Regions from separate parts of the Flavimobilis soli genome, predicted to be linked through region 2. Evidence: predicted binding sites of a transcription regulator. Region 2 holds the regulator's gene; the other holds the start of a gene.
The links. The regulator HspR, encoded in region 2, represses chaperone genes until heat shock. The targets are predictions, from matches to a motif close to AAGTTGAGTCNNNNNGACTCAACTT.
Positions count from the first base shown of each region.

Region 1: clpB (ATP-dependent chaperone ClpB) is a predicted target of HspR. The motif match lies at 1,460-1,484, and genes of this name have one in related genera.

Region 1 is NZ_PDJH01000001.1:1,976,693-1,981,103, forward strand. Features, by position in the region: gene mnhG (monovalent cation/H(+) antiporter subunit G) at 1-345, shown strand, start outside; gene ATL41_RS09000 (alpha/beta hydrolase) at 418-1,386, opposite strand; gene clpB (ATP-dependent chaperone ClpB) at 1,534-4,158, shown strand.
Region 2 is NZ_PDJH01000001.1:1,511,425-1,515,835, forward strand. Features, by position in the region: gene ATL41_RS06895 (sigma-70 family RNA polymerase sigma factor) at 1-1,192, opposite strand, end outside; gene ATL41_RS13160 (hypothetical protein) at 1,338-2,084, shown strand; gene ATL41_RS06905 (DUF1540 domain-containing protein) at 2,185-2,484, opposite strand; gene ATL41_RS06910 (heat shock protein transcriptional repressor HspR) at 2,645-3,052, opposite strand; gene ATL41_RS06915 (DnaJ C-terminal domain-containing protein) at 3,069-4,067, opposite strand; gene ATL41_RS06920 (nucleotide exchange factor GrpE) at 4,161-4,411, opposite strand, start outside.

The sequences.
Region 1 (4,411 bases), 470 kb from region 2:
CCCGTCTCCGCGCACATGGTCGGCCGCGCCGGCTACCGCACCGGCAAGGTGCGCACCGACCTGCTCGTCATGGACGAGCTCACGAGCGACCTCGACGAGGCGCGCACGCTCGAGCGCGAGCGTGAGCTCGCGGAGCTCGCGGCGGAGCGCGCCGCGCACGCGGCGGACGGCGTCGTGCCTACGGACGGCGCCGCGCCCGCGGACGGCGCCATGCGCGCGGGCAGCGCCACGGGTGCCGACGGCGCCACGGCCGCTGCGGACGTTGCCGGGGGAGTCGAGCATGCGGGCGACGACGCGCCGACGGGCGCTGCGGACGGTGCACCGCAGGAGGACCCGGGGCCCTGAGCCCACCTGGAGTGACAGGCTGGTGTTCGTGAGCCGCGCCCAGGTCGTCGGCCCAGGCAGGTCACCGGGGAGTCAGCTCGCGGGGACGCGGGTCTCGAGCCAGTCGAGCACCGTCGTGAGGTAGGCGCTGCGCGCGGGCTCGGGGGACAGTGCGAGGTCGTGGGCGCCGCCGTCGAACTGCTCGATCGTCACGTCGGCACCCAACCTGGGGGCGCGGGCGAGGATCTGCTCGACGGACAGGACCGAGTCGGTCGTCATGACGCGGTCGTGCTGTCGCTTGCTGTCGCCCGTCTCGGTCGAGGTGCACACGAGGACGGGGCACGCGATCGACAGGCCGCGCGCGACGCGGTCCTGGTAGCGCCGCACCGACGCGAGCCATGCGGCACGCACGGGAAAACCCTCGTGCGGCTTCCACGCGAGCTCGTAGTCCCACTCGCCGCCCGTACCGCTGTGCAGGGCCCTGCCGTAGTGCGGGGCGAGGCTGCCGACGACGGCGCGCGGCGCGACGTGCGACAGCGCCTTGATCGCGGCGGTGCCGACGGTGCGCAGGAACACGTTCTCGTTGAGGTCGAGCCAAGGACTGTTGAGGACGAGCGCGTCGAGCACGCCGGGGCGGGCGTTCGCCCACATCGAGCCGATCAACCCGCCGGTCGAGTGGCCGAGGACGACGAGGTGCCCGTGGTGCTCGTCGGCGGTGATGATGTGCACCGCCTCATCGATCTCGGCGGCGTGCTCGGCGAGGTCGTGGACGAGGTTGGGGGACTGGCCCTCGCGCAGGGAGCGGCCGTACTTGCGCAGGTCGAGGGCATAGAAGTCCCAGCCGCGCTCGGCGAAGGCGGCGGCGAGGTGCGGGTGGAAGAAGTAGTCGACGAAGCCGTGCAGGTAGAGGACTGCACGGTGGTGTCGCGGCCCGTCGGCCGAGCGGACGAGCGTCGCCTCGACGGGGCCCTCGCGGTCGGTGCCGAGGTGGATCGTCCGGGCGCGCCACTCGTCGCCGAGGACGTCGGGGGACCAGGGGGCGGGTGTGGCGTGGGCGTTCACGGACTCTCCTGTCGGGCGACGGTGCCGATGCTCATGATCCTGCCAGGAAGGCAGGCTGGCGGATAGCGAAACGAAGTTGAGCGGAATAGACTCAACTTCTGGTTGGTTATCAGGATCATCAGGGTTTCCGCTGGTCAAGGAGAAACGATGGACCCGAAGTTCACGACGAAGTCGCGCGAGGCGCTCGAGGATGCGATCCAGACGGCGACGGCCGCGGGCAATCCCGAGGTCGAGCCGATCCATGTCCTGGCGGGCCTCCTCGGGCAGACCGACGGCCTCGCGCCCCAGCTCCTCGCGGCTGCCGGCGTCGACGCGTCCACCGTCGGCCGGGACGTCCGCAAGGCGCTCACCGACCTGCCGTCCGCGACCGGCGGCGGCGTCACCCAGCCCGGGCTCGCGGACGCGACGAAGCGCCTGATCACCGCGGCGAGCACCGAGATGCAGGCTCTCGGCGACGAGTACGTCTCCGCCGAGCACCTCCTCATCGCCGCCGCCGACGTCGCGTCGTCCGCCGCGACCATCCTGCGCCGCGCCGGCGCGAGCCCCGACGCGCTGCGCGCAGCCCTGCCCTCCGTCCGCGGCAACACCAAGGTCACCTCGCCCAACCCCGAGGGCACGTACAAGTCCCTCGAGAAGTACGGCGTCGACCTCACGGCCGCCGCACGCGAGGGCAAGCTCGACCCGGTCATCGGCCGCGACAGCGAGATCCGCCGCGTCGTCCAGGTCCTGTCGCGCCGCACCAAGAACAACCCCGTCCTCATCGGTGAGCCCGGCGTCGGCAAGACCGCCGTCGTCGAGGGCCTCGCTCAGCGCATCGTCGCGGGCGACGTCCCTGAGTCGCTGCGCGGCAAGCGCATCGTCTCGCTCGACCTGCCCGCGATGGTCGCGGGCGCGAAGTACCGCGGCGACTTCGAGGAGCGCCTCAAGGCCGTGCTCTCCGAGATCAAGGAGTCCGACGGCGAGATCGTCACGTTCATCGACGAGCTGCACACCGTCGTCGGCGCGGGTGCTGGCGGCGAGGGCGCGATGGACGCGGGCAACATGCTCAAGCCGATGCTCGCCCGCGGCGAGCTGCGGCTCGTCGGCGCGACGACCCTCGACGAGTTCCGCGAGCACATCGAGAAGGACCCGGCGCTCGAGCGTCGCTTCCAGCAGGTGTACGTCGGCGAGCCGTCCGTCGAGGACACGGTCGCGATCCTGCGCGGCCTGAAGTCCCGCTACGAGGCGCACCACCGCGTGACCATCTCGGATGGCGCCCTCGTCGCCGCCGCGACGCTCTCCGACCGCTTCATCAGTGGCCGCCAGCTCCCCGACAAGGCGATCGACCTCGTCGACGAGGCCGCGAGCCGGCTGCGCATGGAGATGGACTCGTCGCCCGTCGAGATCGACACGCTGCGCCGCGTCGTCACACGCCTCGAGATGGAGCTCATGCAGATCTCGAAGTCCGAGGACGAGGCCGACAAGGCGCGCGCGGACGAGCTGCGGGCGCAGCTCGCGGACCGCCGCGAGGAGCTCGCGGCGCTCAACGCGCGCTGGGAGACCGAGAAGGGCGGCCTCAACCGCGTCGGCGACCTGCACAAGAAGCTCGACGAGCTGCGATCGGCTGCCGACCGTGCCGAGCTCGAGGGCGACCTCGAGACGACGTCGCGCATCCGCTACGGGGAGATCCCCGAGCTCGAGCGCGAGATCGCTGCGGCCGAGGAGGCGCAGCGCGCCGCCGTCCCCGACCCGGAGGCCGGGCAGGAGGTCGAGCTCGCGCAGGCGCGCCCGCCCAAGCTCGTGGGGGACAAGGTCGACGCGGCGGAGATCGCCGAGGTCGTCTCCGCATGGACCGGCATCCCGGCCGGGCGCCTGCTGCAGGGCGAGAGCCAGAAGCTCCTGTCGATGGAGCAGACGATCGGCGCGCGCCTCATCGGGCAGACGGCCGCCGTCGCGTCCGTCTCCGACGCGGTGCGGCGCTCGCGTGCCGGCATCAACGACCCGGACCGCCCGATCGGCTCGTTCCTGTTCCTCGGCCCGACCGGCGTCGGCAAGACCGAGCTCGCGAAGTCGCTCGCGGACTTCCTGTTCGACGACGAGCGCGCCATGGTCCGCATCGACATGTCGGAGTACGGCGAGAAGCACTCGGTCGCGCGCCTCGTGGGCGCGCCGCCCGGGTACGTCGGCTACGAGGAGGGCGGCCAGCTCACCGAGGCGGTGCGGCGCAGGCCGTACTCAGTCGTGCTGCTCGACGAGGTCGAGAAGGCGCACCCGGAGGTCTTCGACCTGCTCCTGCAGGTGCTCGACGACGGCCGGCTGACCGACGGTCAGGGCCGCACGGTCGACTTCCGCAACACGATCCTCGTGATGACGTCGAACCTCGGCTCGCACGCGCTCGTCGACCCGCTCGTCGCCGAGGGCGACAAGCGCGAGGCCGTCATGGCGGCGGTACGGGCGCACTTCAAGCCCGAGCTGCTCAACCGTCTCGACGACGTCATCGTGTTCGACCCGCTGACGATCACCGAGCTGAGCCAGATCGTCGACATCCAGGTGCGGGCGCTCGCGGCCCGGCTCGCCGAGCGTCGCCTGACGCTCGACGTGACGGACGCCGCGCGCGAGTGGCTCGCGCTCGAGGGCTTCGACCCCGCGTACGGCGCGCGGCCGCTGCGCCGCCTCGTCCAGCGGGAGATCGGCGACCGTCTCGCCCGGGCGCTCCTGTCGGGGGCGATTGGCGACGGCGACACGGTCCGCGTCGACCGCGGCCCGGACGGCCTCACGGTCGAGCGGGCCTGACGGAACGGGGCGTCGCGCCGACGGCGCGACGCTCTGGCTCGACATGCGGGGCCCGGTGATGAGCGGGCGTAGTGGACGCGGTCGCACGCCTCCGCGGACGCCTCTTGAGGGCCCCTCGACAATCCTGACGTCAGCAAGATAGGCTCCTTGTGCCCAGGAGAAATGCTGGGCCGCGCAACGACGCGCAATCTCAGGGGGCTGTAGATGACAACCATTTTCGATCTGTGCTGGGCGTAATCGCCGCTTCTGCGAC
Region 2 (4,411 bases):
CGTCCGCGACCGGGACGGGAGTCGCGACCGGCGGTGAGGTCGGCTGCTGCAGGGTCTCCGCGCCACCGGAGAGGGGACGGGCCGGGATGACCGGGCTGCCACCGGACGAGAACGCGACGACAGCGGCCACGAGGCCACCAACGACGACGAAGCCTGCGGCGAGCAGCACACCGACCGGGACCTGGGCGAGCGCCGCCAGCACTCCAGCCGTGGGAGCTGCGGCCGCGCCACCAGGGACGACCCCGGCAGCGGTGCCCGCACCGTTGACCGGCGCACCTGCGGCACGGCCGAGGACCGCCGCGGCGTCGGCCTGGGACGCGGCCAGACCTTCCGTGCCCGCCGCGGCACCTGCACCGGCAGCACCCACGGCAGGCACCGCACCACCGAGGGGGAGCAGGCCGAGCGCACCGAGGCCGAGCGTGCCGAGGACGAGCGGGGCGACGACGGCGCGCATCCCCTGCGCGAGGTCGCCCAGCTCGAGGGCGGCGGCGCGGCAGACCGCGCACTGGTCGAGGTGCGCCTCGACCCGCGTCGTCTCGCGACGCGCAAGACCGCCGCGCGCGTACGACCCGAGCTGCTCGTTGATCGCCCGGCAGTCGTCCGCGACGCCAGCAGTGGTGAGGTGGGCCTGCAGGTAGGCCTGGCGCAGCCCTTCGCGCGCGCGGTACGCGAGCGCCGAGACGCCGTTCGCCGACATGCCGAGCGCTGGCGCGACCGCCGCCGGGGTCTGCTGCTCGATGTCCAGGTACCAGAGCACCGTGCGCCAGCGCTCCGGAAGGGACTCGAACGCGCGCGCGACGGTGCGGTCCTCGAAGCCCTGGAGCATCGGCTCCTCGGTGGACGCGAGCGGCCCGACGACCGAGTCGAACACGTCGACGTCGTCCGTCGCTGTCGTGCGCCGCGCTTTCTCGAGCGCCTCGACCGCCCGGCGCCGGACGACCGTGAACAGGTACGCGCGGAACGCGACGTCCGGGCCCTTGCCCGCGCGGAGCACCCCGAGGACCTTCTCGAAGGCGCCCGCGACGACGTCGTCCGCGTCAGTCGCCGGCACGTACCGCTGCGCGACCCTGCGCGCCGCCTCGGCATGCCGCTCGTAGAGCGCGCCAAAGGCAGCCGTGTCGCCCTGTCGCACGGCTGTGATCAGCTCGGCGTCACTCGCGATCCCCTCCGGGACGCGCGTCACGTCACTCATGTGGCTTCCCCGCCCATCTGCGGTGATCACACCGCACCAGAGGAATAGTGCCATGCAACATGCCGCACGGGGCACCCCGCAGCATCTTCCAAACTGGTCACGAAGAGTCGCGTCATAGTCACCGAGCTCGCCCCTCTCATCAGTCGTGACGGACGTGACCGAGCCCTTCGACCCGCAGGAAGCCCTCCTGCGGAGCTGGCGCACGGCCTCGCTCACCACCGTCTGGCGGCACGGCGACGACTGGGCCCACCCGGCCGCCGAGGCCCTCGTCGAGGCCCTCGAGACGGGAGTCGACCCCACCCCCGCCGCGCACCGGCTGGGCGCCGCGCGCGCCGAGCGCGGCAGCGACATGGCCGAGACCCTCGACGACCTCGGCTGCCTCTTCGACACGCTGGGCTTCGACGCGCCGCTCGAGGTCACGCGCGCGGTCGCCGTCGGCTGGGCCGAGTCCCAGGAGACGACGGCCGCGACGCAGTCCTCGACCGACCCGCTCACCGGACTGCGCACAGCCGCATACCTGACGGCACGCCTCGAGGAGACGTACACCGCCGCGACCCCCGAGACCGGGTGGTGCCTGCTCGTGCTCGACGTCGCGACCGAGGGCGGCCACCGCCTCGACCAGATCCGCGTCGGCGCGCTCGTCGGCGCCGCCCTCGCTCGCATGCTCGGCCGCTACCACCCGGCTGCCCAGCTCCGCCCCGGTCTCTTCGCGATCATGACCCGGCGCGACGACGCGCTGCCCGCGACCGTCGAGGACATCCGGACGCTCATCGCAGGCCTCACGAGCGTCGTCGGCCCCCGGTCCATGCGCGCGCCCGCGCGCCTGTGGGTTGAGCGTCTTCCCGACGACCCCGCGAGCTGTGCGGGACTGCTGAGCTCCTTGCGGAGCTAGATTCGGGGGAATTTCCGCAAGGCACGCCACGGGGCCCTGGCACGCGCCAGGGCCCCGTGGCATCCCTCGTACATGCACCCGCTGCGGCGGGCGCGCCCGGTCAGGCCGGGTCGTAGGTGAGGCAGTCCGCGTGGTGCGTGCCGCCAGCGCCGATCCGGACGGACTCGGCGTTGCACTCGAGGTGGTCGTTGTGGCTGCACTCGACGCGCTGGCACGCCCCGACGGAGGCGACGACGCGCGAGAGCCCGCCCTTGAGGTCGAGCGGGATGAAGGTGGCGCAGGACGCGTCGCCCGCGTTCCCGGCGATCGTGATCGCGGCCGCGTGGCAGCCGTCGTGGTTGTAGGAACAGCCAGCGATCGTGCACTCGCTGACGGGAGGCATCTCCAGCATCGCGCTCATGGTCTTCTCCGCGTCTGTCCGATGGTCACCTGTCGGCTCTTGTTGCTGACCATAGGGCTGCGGCGGCGCGTTGTACAGAGAGGTAAGCCTCACCAGAACCGCGGAATCATGCGGTTATTAGGGCATCGCGACGTTGCGGAATGCGCCGGGGATCTGACAGTCAGGAGCGCGGGCGCCAGACGACGAGCGCGCCCGACGTGCGGACGCGGGCCTGCCGCTTGCCGCGGGGCAGGGCGACGATGTCACCGGTCGGGTCTGCCGCGAACACGCGGTGCCCGGCCTCGGTCATGGTCGTCAGGGCGCGCAGCCGCTCGCGGAGGGCGTGCACCTCGTCCTGCAGGTCGAGGATGCGCATGATGCCCGCGAGGTTGATGCCCTCCTCCTGGCTGAGCTGCTGCACGGTGCGCAGCCGCTCGACGTCGCGCGCGCTGTAACGCCGCCCGCGCCCGGGCGTGCGGCTCGGGACGACCAGCCCGAGGCGGTCGTACTGGCGCAGCGTCTGCGGGTGCATCCCGGCAAGCTCGGCGGCTTGCGAGATCGGGAAGATCGGGCGGTCGGCGACGTCCATCAGACCCTCCGTGCGGTCATTCCTGCGCGCGGGCCAGGAGGTCCGCGCGAACGTTGCGGCCCTCGTCCGCGGTCGCCTTCGCGAAGGCCTCGACGGCCTTGCGGGCGGCCGTGTCGAGCTTCTGCGGCACCACGACGTTGACGGTGACGAGCAGGTCGCCGGTAGCCTTCGCGGTCTTCACACCACGTCCCTTGACGCGCAGCGTCCTGCCCGACGGCGTGCCCGCCGGGACCTTGACGCGCACGGTCTGCCCGTCGAGGGTCGGGACGTCGATCGTCGCGCCGAGCGCGGCCTCGTCGAACGTGACGGGCAGGGTCATGCGCAGGTTCGTGCCGTCGACCGTGTAGACGGGGTGCGGCGTGACCTTGACGGTGATGTTGAGGTCGCCCGCCGGGGCGCCGCCGGTGCCGGGGCGGCCCTTGCCGCGCAGGCGGATCTTCTGGCCGTCGCGCACCCCCGCGGGGATGCGGGTCGTGACGTTGCGGCCCTCGACGTCGAGGGAGACGGTCGCGCCCTCGACGGCGGAGCGGAAGGACAGCGTGGTCGTCGCGTTGATGTCGGCACCCTGCTGGGCGCGCGCGCCGCGGAAACCCGCGGGGCCGCGGCCGCCACCGAAGAGGCCGCCGAGGATGTCCTCGAAGCCGCCGCCCGTCGAGGTGTTGGCTCCCGGGAACGGCGTCGTGCGGGTACCGCCACCACCGCCGAACATGCCGCCGAAGAGGTCCTCGAAGCCGCCGGCGCTGCCGGCGCCGCCGGGCCCCGCGGCGAAGCGAGCGCCACCGCCCATCGCGCGCACGGCGTCGTACTGGCGCCGCTGCTCCGGGTCGGAGAGGACGGCGTAGGCCTCACCGATCTCCTTGAAGCGTGACTCCGCCTTCGCGTCGCCGGCGTTCTGGTCCGGGTGGTACTGGCGCGCGAGCTTGCGGTAGGCCTTCTTGATCGCAGCCGCGTCAGCGTCCTTGGAGACGCCGAGGCTCGCGTAGAAGTCCTTCTCGAGCCAGTCCTGTCCGGTCAACAGCGGTCACTTCCTTCGTTCATGTCTGTGCTGAGGGTACGGCCTGCGCCGCGGCCGAGCCGCGGCGCAGGCCGTCACCGATCCGTCGTGCTGTCAGTGCTGCGGTCCGACGACGGCCACCCGAGCGGCGCGCACGACACGCTCGCCGATCTTGTAGCCCGGCTCGACGACGAACTTCACGGTCGTCGTCTGCGCCTCCGCGGACTCCTCGTGCATCAGCGCGTCGTGGAAGTTGGGGTCGAACTCGTCCCCGACCTCGCCGAAGCGTGCGATCTCGAACTTGGCCAGAGTCCCGTCGAGCTTGTCGGCGATGGCCGCGAACGGCCCCTCGAGCTCGCCGGCCT